Regions from separate parts of the Paenibacillus sp. FSL H7-0737 genome, predicted to be linked through region 3. Evidence: riboswitches for the same ligand, from Rfam matches in the RefSeq annotation. Region 3 holds a riboswitch; each other region holds the start of a gene.

Region 1 (3,268 bases), 2.3 Mb from region 3:
CTTAATATTGGTGAACGGGACCGTGGTAAAAGATAGTGGGTTCCATGTGGATCCTTATGCCGATAAAATAGAGGTAGGGGGAGAGGTTGTTACCTACCGTGAATTCATATATCTTATGATGAACAAACCCCCGGGTGTCCTGTCAGCTACGGAGGACAAGCGGGATCGGACGGTTTTGGATCTTTTAAAGCATGAGTATGCACAGTTTGAACCGTTTCCTGTAGGAAGGCTAGATAAGGATACTGTGGGACTGCTGCTGATCACTAATGATGGGAAGCTTGCCCATGAATTGCTGTCGCCACGTAAGCATGTCCCGAAAACGTACGAGGCAACCATCGAGGGCGATGTAGACGCGGATGATGTCGCGGCTTTTGCAGCAGGGGTGGAGCTGGAAGATGGCTACTTTACTTTACCTGCACACTTAACCATTCTTGGAAGAGAGCGCGGCAGCAAAGTGATTTCCCATATTTCACTTATCATCACTGAGGGGAAATTTCATCAGGTGAAGCGTATGTTTCAGGCGGTAGGCAAAAAAGTCACTTTTCTGAAACGCGTATCTATGGGAGAATTGAAGCTGGATGATAGTCTGCCGCTTGGAGCTTGTCGGGAACTGACGTTAGAGGAACTGGCACTCTTAGGCGCAGATGGGTCAGAAGGATAGTAGAGAAAATGATATATAAATTGATATATATATATTGAATTTGGAAACTTGGGATAAGAGAAGGGAGAGACGGAGGGGAATTTTGGAACTGTAAGAGCGATAGCGACCGCCTTTGTTTCCGGATTTCATCCGCTTTTAAACGGTATAAATTAAGAAATCTGGAAACAACAGCGGCTGGAAGTCCAAACATTCACCATAGTTGCGACTGACACTTAACACAAAAAGCCTCAAGTTCAATTATATATAGAAAAAGAAAGACAAGGATGGTGGAGTATGAGATACAAACTGATTGCACTAGATGTGGACGGTACGCTATTAAATGATGATCACCACTTAAGCTCTGAGAATAAGGAAGCTATTGCTGAGGTTACACGTCTTGGCGGTCAAATCGTATTGTGTACGGGACGCAGTCCACAGAACTCGATTCCTTTCATGGAGGAAATGGGGCTGACTGGTTACGTGCTTGGTCACAATGGAGCAGCGACGGTACGAGTGGAAGATCGAGAAGTGCTGCACCAATATGGTATGGATGCACGTGGTCTTGACCCCTATATTGACTATTGCCGTAAGCACAATATTCATTATGATGTGAATACTGCTTTTGATATGTATGTTGATAATGTAGAGAATCTGACTAAAGAAGCTAATTATATGTATGAGCACTTCCGTATTGTGCCAGCGACGCTGCCCGCATGGGAAGATTTCCGTGAACCGGTTGTTAAGTTTACTGTATTTACACAGCCAGAAATCCTTGACGAAGCTGAACGTGAATGGCGTACTTGGGCTCCTGAGTACAATATTTTGCGGAGTGGTGAATTTTTCGTTGATTTGATGCATCCCGAATCTTCTAAGGGAAACGCATTAAGAAATCTCGCTGTGAAGCTGGGAATTCCGCAAGAAGAAGTCCTCTCAATCGGTAATTATTTTAATGATATTTCTATGCTTACCTATGCGGGGATGGGCGTGGCGATGGATAATTCTCCTGTAGAGGTAAAAGCGGCAGCGAATGCTGTTACGGGTTCGAACAATGAGCATGGTGTGCGTGATGCGCTGGTTAAATATTGTTTATCCTAATCTTTTTGATCCTGTAAAATAATTTTAGATGCAAAGCATAAAGCGGACTGGAGTCCTGTTTTATGCTTTTTTTTTTACGTTGACATAAGGATACGAGTAAATCGACAGGTAAATAGAAATGGAAGATAAGTCGTTTACAGGTAATTATAACCATGATAAAATTAGCGGTGGGTCATGCGTCCGTAAGCTAATTAAAACTAATTGAATGTCCGCGTTAAAGGTAAAATCATCGAAAGATGATGACACAAAGCCATGGGTCTAAAGCCTTTCTACAGAAGGAAATGATCGCCAGGCCGCCATAGGGATGTCTTATGAAGCATAAAGGATAGCTCTAAGAATATGTAGTCAATTTTGAGCTCTTTTATTATTTCGACCTATACGGCGTTACATTATCGCAAGGGGCCGAAAGGGGAAGTTCATGAACAGTTTTTTCAAAACAATAGGCACTAGTTTGGCAGTAGGTGCTTTATTGCTGTCCGGAACGATCGGATGGATGTCTAATCCTGAAGTCGTGTCTGCCGCTACCACAACAGCAGTAACCGCGGATCAAATGATTAGCAAAGTAACGGCAGCCTCTAAAGCAATAAAGAATTTTCACTTAGATGTGATCAAAAAACAGGATATTCAGAGCGGTGGGGTACGTATCAGCAACACTAACACACTGAAGCTGGATATTAATCGACTGCCGAATTTTGCTGCAGCCGGCACCGTTGATAGTAGTCTTTTAGAAACATCGTACAGTCTATATGCCAATGACAAGGAGTTTTACTATCTTGTAGACGGAAGTGAACTGATCGATGAATCTGAAGATGAAGGTTACGACGATGACGGTGAGCCAATCGATCCTGATGCACAGTATTGGATTGGACTGGAGAAGATGGAGTGGGATTCTTTTTACTCCAAAGGTCAATACGATCCTGTTTCCATGCTTGATTCGGTAAAAAATTATAAAAAATCTATGAAAGTCAGCACTGCTGGTGCTCAGACAGTCCTGCAATTCACGGTAACCGATCCGACAGCAGCTAAGGGAATAATCAAGCTCTATGACCAGGAGAACCTCTGGGATGGTGAGACAGTTCAACCCAAAAGCGTAACGTGGAAATTATTCGTCAATACTAAGACCTGGCAGACGGAAAAACTGACAGTCGATCTGAGTTATGTGCTGATAAGTGATGGAGAAAAGGATACATACAACACGAAAATCGAAGCTAAGTATTCCAAGAATAACAAAGGTACAACCATTGTAAAGCCCGCCGAACTAGAATAATAAGGTCGTTTTCATATGGAGTAAAAAGCGCTGTTCAGTAGAACAGCGCTTTTTGCTCCATTCATGACAGTAGCCAACAGGAAGTGAGATATGTAAAAAATAAATAAATATAAAATTGACCTACCAATTATTAGGATTTTAGTACATGCTATTTATGTGATTAATAATCTGAATTAATTTAATAGTGTATGAAATATCATGTTGTAACTATTATATTGAAAAGGTATTATAAGTTAGGTTAAATTTACATTTTTGAGAATTGCTAT
Region 2 (3,268 bases), 2.8 Mb from region 3:
GAGGTCTCAAGGAAAAAAACCGGTATGTCAGAGGTTTAGTGAGCTGGGTCGGCTTCAAGCAGACGATGGTGGAATATGAGCGAGAAGAACGATTTGCAGGAGAAACTAAGTATCCTCTTAAGAAAATGATTCGTTTTGCGCTGGATGGGATCACTTCCTTTTCGCATAAGCCACTTAAGATTGCTACGTATGTCGGATTCTTTCTTTCCTTCTCGAGCTTTCTCTATTTATTCTTCGTATTGTTTCAAAGAATCTTTTTCACCTCATGGACGGTTCCAGGTTGGGCTTCCATTGTAGGGGTCAATTTGCTCTTTAACGGTATCGTTCTGATGCTGTTAGGTGTAATCGGTGAGTATATTGGACGGATTTATGACGAGTCTAAGGATAGACCGTTGTATATTGTCAGTGAGACCATAGGATATCGTAACGAAGAAGAAGTGGATCGCCGGAAGGATTACAAAGATGTCAGATAAGAACTTTCGGACTGCTTTCATACAGTTTCTCAAATTTAATGCTGTAGGTCTGGTAAATACCCTCATTGATTTCGTAATCTTTACATTACTGAACTCACTTGGGATGGTATATGCGTTGGCACAGGTGATTTCTTATAGTGCTGGGACAGCGAACAGCTTTATTTTGAATAAAAAAGTAACCTTCAAGGATCGTGACCGTGGCAATAAAGAGGGTTTTGATAAGACGCAGTTGCTGAAGTTTATCGTACTGAATCTGGTAGTACTCGGAATATCGCTGTTGCTAATGCATCTGTTGACTGACAAACTAGGCATTCAAGTGTTGATCTCTAAGGTATTAGTAACGTTTGTGACGGTGATTATTAACTTCTTCGGAAGTCGTAAATGGGTATTCTAAAGTTCAGTAGAACCAATCTACGGAGGTGAAAATCATGCGTAAATTCTCGTATGTGCTCATACTGGCGGGGATCCTTATCATGCTCTATCCAAAAGCTAACGAATGGTATAACGACTGGCAGCAGGATAAGCTATTAGAATCGGCTGAACTGAGCACCAGTGAAAGTACTCCACCACCTGATCTGAAGAGCAGATATGCCGAGGTCACTCAGCTACTAGCGGAGGAATCAGCTTTAGATGCACAAGCACAGCCGCAAGAAACAGAAAAGCCGGAACCGGAAATTGAAGTGGGTGGCAAAGTTATCGCATTAATTGAGATTGATAAGATCGATCTGAAGCTGCCTGTATTAGAAGGGGCTACTAAAGCGAATATGAAGCATGCCGCGGCCCATATGAAAGAAACAACTCCAATAGGAGAAATAGGGAACGCCGCAATAGCTGCACATAGAGCTAGAACTACGGGCAGATTGTTTAACAGATTGAATGAGGTTGTGATTGGGGATACGATTACGGTAAAGACTAGCGATCAGACTTATAATTACGAGGTTTATGATATTTCTGTTGTACTTCCTAGTGATGTGTCTGTTCTAGACGGGAATAACAAAGATAAAATTCTTACTCTAATTACGTGTGACCCACTAGTAGATCCTACACATCGTTTGATTGTTCATGCCAAACTTTCCTAATCGTTGACGAGAAATAACAAGAGAATTCAAATACAGAGAAATAACTATAAAATAATAGTAAATCTAGCAATTTTGTTCTTGTTTACGAGGATAAATATGGTAGTATAAGACTATAAAAGCTAAACACGATAAACGGCAAACCTATCGAAAGGTAGGGACGCAAAGCTAAAGGGCCTTCCCGTAAGGATGGCAGCCAGTTACCGAATGAAGAGGCTTTTTTTGTTTTTATAAAATATATAAGAATCTTAGATTCATATTTCTACTTGGACTGATTCTGTTAATTTGTCTAGTGAAATTAGAACAGATAGAGCTTATACGATAACGGCAAACCTATCGAAAGGTAGGGACGCAAAGCTAAAGGGCCTTCCCGAAAGGATGGCAGCCAGCTACCGAAAGGGGTTTTATCCGTGAAAAAGGTTTATTTTATGATGGTGGCGCTGTTCGTACTGATTACTGCGGTTCCGGTAAGCACAGCTCAAGCCGCAAGTGTAGATGCAAGCTGGTTGATTACATCGAAAGTGGCTCAAGGTGTTATTGGAATTAACTATGATATTCCGAAAGATAAAAGAATCAAACTCATGATCACTAAAGACAACAGCAGCTATACATATAACTTATATGCTTCTGGACAAGCTGAGGACTTCCCTTTACAACAAGGTAATGGTACTTATAAGGTTTCTGTTCTTGAGAACACAACCGGCAATAAATACAAAGCGTTATATTCCGAAGTAGTAGACGTAACCATGAGTGACTCGAATTCCGTATATTTGGGCTCCGTACAGAATGTGAAATGGAGTTCTTCTGATAAAGCGATCCTTAAGGCCAAAGAGCTTACAAAAGGCAAAACAACAGATGAAGAGAAAGTTAAGGCAATCTATAACTATGTAGTTGCTAATGTACAATACGATTATTCTCTTGCTAATAACGTAACAACAGATTACATTCCGAACATTAACAACACTTTGAATACTAAAAAAGGAATCTGCTATGACTATGCTTCTCTTTTTGCCGCAATGCTGCGTAGTGTAGATGTGCCTGCTAAATTGGTGATGGGGAATACTAGCTACGTTACGCAATACCATGCATGGAATGAAGTGTTGATGGATGGGAAATGGGTTACTATTGATACAACGGTAGATGCATCGTCAGCGAAGAGTAAGAAGAATACGGATTTTATTAAGGCTTCAAGTAAGTATACTGCAGCAAAATACTATTAATTTGCATCGCTAGATTCATAACTCTATTAAATAAACAACCAGCTTAATTATTAAGCTAGTTGTTTATTTTTCTATTAGGGGTTGCTTTTCTATGAATAGATAGGTTATTATAGTTAAGCGTTGTTAGACAGCGTACAGGCAATATTTGAGAGAGTTATATAAACGGCTTTCGAAAAATAAAGCTTGCATTACTGAGAACAACATGATATATTATAAGAGTTGCTGCTGAGACATTAAACGGCGCCAACGAGAACTTGATCTTTGAAAACTGAACAACGAGTGAGTAGGAAATCACGAAAGTGAAATCCAAAATTAGAGAATTAATTTTCTCGTCAGATGTTTCAAAATGAGCATATCGCTCTTTTCAATACTAATTGGAGAGTTTGATCCTGGCTCAGGACGAACGCTGGCGGCGTGCCTAATACATGCAAGTCGAGCGGAGTTATTTTGAAAGCTTGCTTTCAAAATAACTTAGCGGCGGACGGGTGAGTAACACGTA
Region 3 (3,268 bases):
CTTTAATCGGAGCCAGTGCTTTAGCTCCGTAGTCTCCAGAGAGATTCGTGAAGTGGTTCAGACCACTGTTTACATTGTCTTTCATAAGTGACCTCCTAATTTAGGTTCAAAGTACGGTGAGCAGTCGGAGGGACCTCATCACGGTCTGTTAGCAGTTCAATGACGGCAACACGGTTGATGGCAACAGCGTCCTTGATGGCTGTTTCGAACTCCTCCGCTGTCTCACATTTGTAACCCTTAGCGCCTAGTGATTCTGCGAATTTCACAGCATCCATAGGGACTTCGTAGATAGTTCCGTCAATACGTCCTGTAGTTTTTTCCATACCTTTTAGAGCCATATCTAGCTGTTTATTATTCACAACAATGAATATGACAGGAATATCCTTGCAGACAGCAGCGTTAATCTCTGCGCCTAGCATCATAAAGCAGCCATCTCCTGTAATGCAGAAGATCGTTTCTTCTGGAGCAGCAACCTTTGCACCAATCGCCATTCCGATGGAATTACCCATACAAGCAAAGTAAGCATCGAAAACAAAACTGCCCGGTTTCTTAACCTTGTACCATTTCGCAGCATGGAAACCGTGACTTCCATCATCAACAAAGACTGTGCTGTTATAAGGAATCAAATCACTCATCGTACTCAAGACCGATGCAAGTGAAAGGTTTGGTAAAATCGGAGGCTCTTCGGTATAATCGGAATTTGTCGGTGCTTCGCGTTTTGTGATGTTGTTCGTGTCAATATTATTGAGATAGTAAACTAGATTGTCCCGTAGATCTCCAGTCACTGGAATCGTTTTAGAGAACAATATTTTTCCGACAAAAGTCGGATCGCTATCAAACTGAATTAATGTTGCAGGATGATTTTCCCTTTTAAGATTACAAATAGTCATATCACTTAAACGTGACCCGAGAACGATAAATAGATCACTTTGATTCAGCAAGTCATCCCCATGGGTACAACCGCCTACTCCAATTGGACCGTGATAGAGTGGATGATCCCAAGCTATAGCCCCTTTACCACCTGGAGATGTAACTACAGGAATATTAAATGTTTCCGCTAATTGAATTAGCTCACTATGTGCTCCTGAGCGGTTAACGCCTTTACCCGCGATAATTATTGGATTCTTAGAGTTATTTATAGCATCAAGTACACGGTCGATATTAGCATGGCTAACCAGTGATTCGCGTTCAGGGATTACAATATTACATTCCTCTAGCAATTCCGTTTGTACATCAAAGGGAATACAAAGGTGAACTGGACCACGATTACCGCTCAAAGCAATGGATATGGCATGATTAAAGATTGTGTTAAAGTGATCTCCACGTTCAATAAGCTTGCTATATAAGGTGGCAGGTCTAAACATATCAGCTAAATCAGCTAGAAAAGAAGTAGAGTCCTGACATTGGGGAATTCCAAGCTCTTTAATAGATTGATGGCCAGTAATAAATAGGACAGGTAGGTTGTTAGCCTTAGCATGTGCTGCTGCAGTTAATAGGTTTGTTCCACCAGGACCTGAAGTACCAAAAGCTACACCTAGTTTTCCAGTTTTAAGCGCATACCCGGCTGCTTCGAAGCCGGAACTGGACTCATGTCTCCCAGGAATAAATTCAATACCGTAATCTACCATTTTAAGAACAATAGGACAAATGGATTTCCCAATAATACCAAAGGAATGGGTAACTCCTAGGTTCCGTAGTGCTTCCGACATGTAATCTGCGACTGTCTTCAAAAAATACACCTCACAAGTTGATTGTTATTTTAAAATCAAACATTAGAAAACCTGTGCTCTGAATTAGGGCACAGGTTGGTGGCATAAATCGCCATAGAGACTGAACAATTGTTCAGTCGTCTTGGTTTTCTGCAACCTGGCAGTCATGGCCTCTGATTAATAATGAGGCTGTAGATCCATGGTTTTGCGTCATCCTCTTTCGAAGATTTTGCCAATATTAATTTTAAAATTTATAAGAAGAATTTTCCTTTACAATATATTCCTAGAGTACCTTTGTCAATATATTTTCGCAAATTAACTCGAATTTTGACGAAAGTCTTGTCCAACCTATGAAATAATAGATATAAAAAAACTCCCCCTAAGTCAAAACTTAGGAGGAGTTTTTGGACTTGTTTATATGATTTGCAAGTGACTTAAAACTTGAAAATATGGATAGTCTTCTGTAGATTAAACACAGCCTGTGTCATTTTCTCAGTTTCTTCAGCGACGGACTGCAGGGCATTAATTTGTTCATTCATAGCCGCGGATACTTCCTCGGTGCCGGCAGCGGTTTGCTGTGTGATTGCAGAGATATTCTCTATTGCACTTGAAATTTTCAAGGCACTTTCCAACATCAGATCACTTTCAGCAGAGAAGGAAGAGATTTGCTCGGTAATATACTGCACACTTTGCACAATTTGAGCAAAGATATGAGCAGATTGAGTGATCATCTCATTCTGTACCTGTACGACTTCTTCGTTGATAGCGATATTGTCAATCGCTTGTTTGATATCAGTTTCGATGCTCCGAACTAAGCCAAAGACTTCCTTCGTTGAAGCTGTTGATTCCTCGGCAAGTTTACGAACCTCCTGTGCGACTACAGCAAAACCTCGACCATGCTCTCCGGCGCGTGCTGCTTCGATGGAGGCATTCAGCGATAAGAGGTTGGTCTGCTCAGCGATCTCTGTGATGGTTTTTGTAATCATCGTAATTCCGCGAGCATTATGAGACAGGGCTTCGATTGTATCAGCTACTTTTTGAGTAGCCTGGATGTTTTTGCGCATGCCTTCAGCTTGAGTATCAACGGACTGCCGTCCTTGTTCAACTAGTTCTAATGTATGTATTGAACGTCTGTTCATTTCTTTCGTTGAGTTCGTATAATTGGATACTTTATTCTCAATATCTTTAATGGATTCTGTCATTTCAGCGATATCCGTAGATATTTCATTTGCACCAAGAGCTAGCTCGTTAGACGAAGAGGCTACCTGTGCCATGACAATTTTCAAATTCTGATTCTTATCTTCGATTCCACGGCTTGCATCCATAACTTGACGAGTGATTTGTGATGCTTCTGTCAAAATCTTCTTGAGCTTGTCAATCATAGTATTAAAGGAACGACTTACGTCCCCCATAGACCCGTTCTCGTCGGCTCTACTAGTAAAATCCCCTTTTGAAATACTATGAGATACATTCGCGATGTCATCAAAAGAAGATGTAAGCGTTCTCTCGATAAAGCGGGCCACTGGGAAAGTTAGAGCAGCAAGAACAACGATTAGAAC

Evidence for each region. Region 3 has a riboswitch for cyclic di-GMP ahead of H70737_RS20730 (thiamine pyrophosphate-binding protein). Riboswitches for the same ligand answer to the same signal wherever they lie in the genome.
Region 1: another riboswitch for cyclic di-GMP. It lies ahead of H70737_RS10100 (DUF6612 family protein); the one in region 3 lies ahead of H70737_RS20730 (thiamine pyrophosphate-binding protein).
Region 2: another riboswitch for cyclic di-GMP. It lies ahead of H70737_RS03195 (transglutaminase-like domain-containing protein); the one in region 3 lies ahead of H70737_RS20730 (thiamine pyrophosphate-binding protein).

Annotation. Positions count from the first base shown of each region.
Region 1 covers NZ_CP009279.1:2,386,493-2,389,760, forward strand. The annotation lists gene H70737_RS10090 (pseudouridine synthase) at 1-661, shown strand, start outside; gene H70737_RS10095 (Cof-type HAD-IIB family hydrolase) at 935-1,735, shown strand; cyclic di-GMP riboswitch class I at 1,945-2,036, shown strand; gene H70737_RS10100 (DUF6612 family protein) at 2,154-3,002, shown strand.
Region 2 covers NZ_CP009279.1:710,855-714,122, forward strand. The annotation lists gene H70737_RS03180 (glycosyltransferase family 2 protein) at 1-473, shown strand, start outside; gene H70737_RS03185 (GtrA family protein) at 463-867, shown strand; gene H70737_RS03190 (class D sortase) at 902-1,552, shown strand; cyclic di-GMP riboswitch class I at 1,677-1,757, shown strand; cyclic di-GMP riboswitch class I at 1,866-1,946, shown strand; gene H70737_RS03195 (transglutaminase-like domain-containing protein) at 1,960-2,769, shown strand; rRNA gene H70737_RS03200 (16S ribosomal RNA) at 3,141-3,268, shown strand, end outside.
Region 3 covers NZ_CP009279.1:4,715,640-4,718,907, reverse strand. The annotation lists gene H70737_RS20735 (carboxymuconolactone decarboxylase family protein) at 1-85, opposite strand, end outside; gene H70737_RS20730 (thiamine pyrophosphate-binding protein) at 96-1,739, opposite strand; cyclic di-GMP riboswitch class I at 1,858-1,953, opposite strand; gene H70737_RS20725 (methyl-accepting chemotaxis protein) at 2,144-3,268, opposite strand, start outside.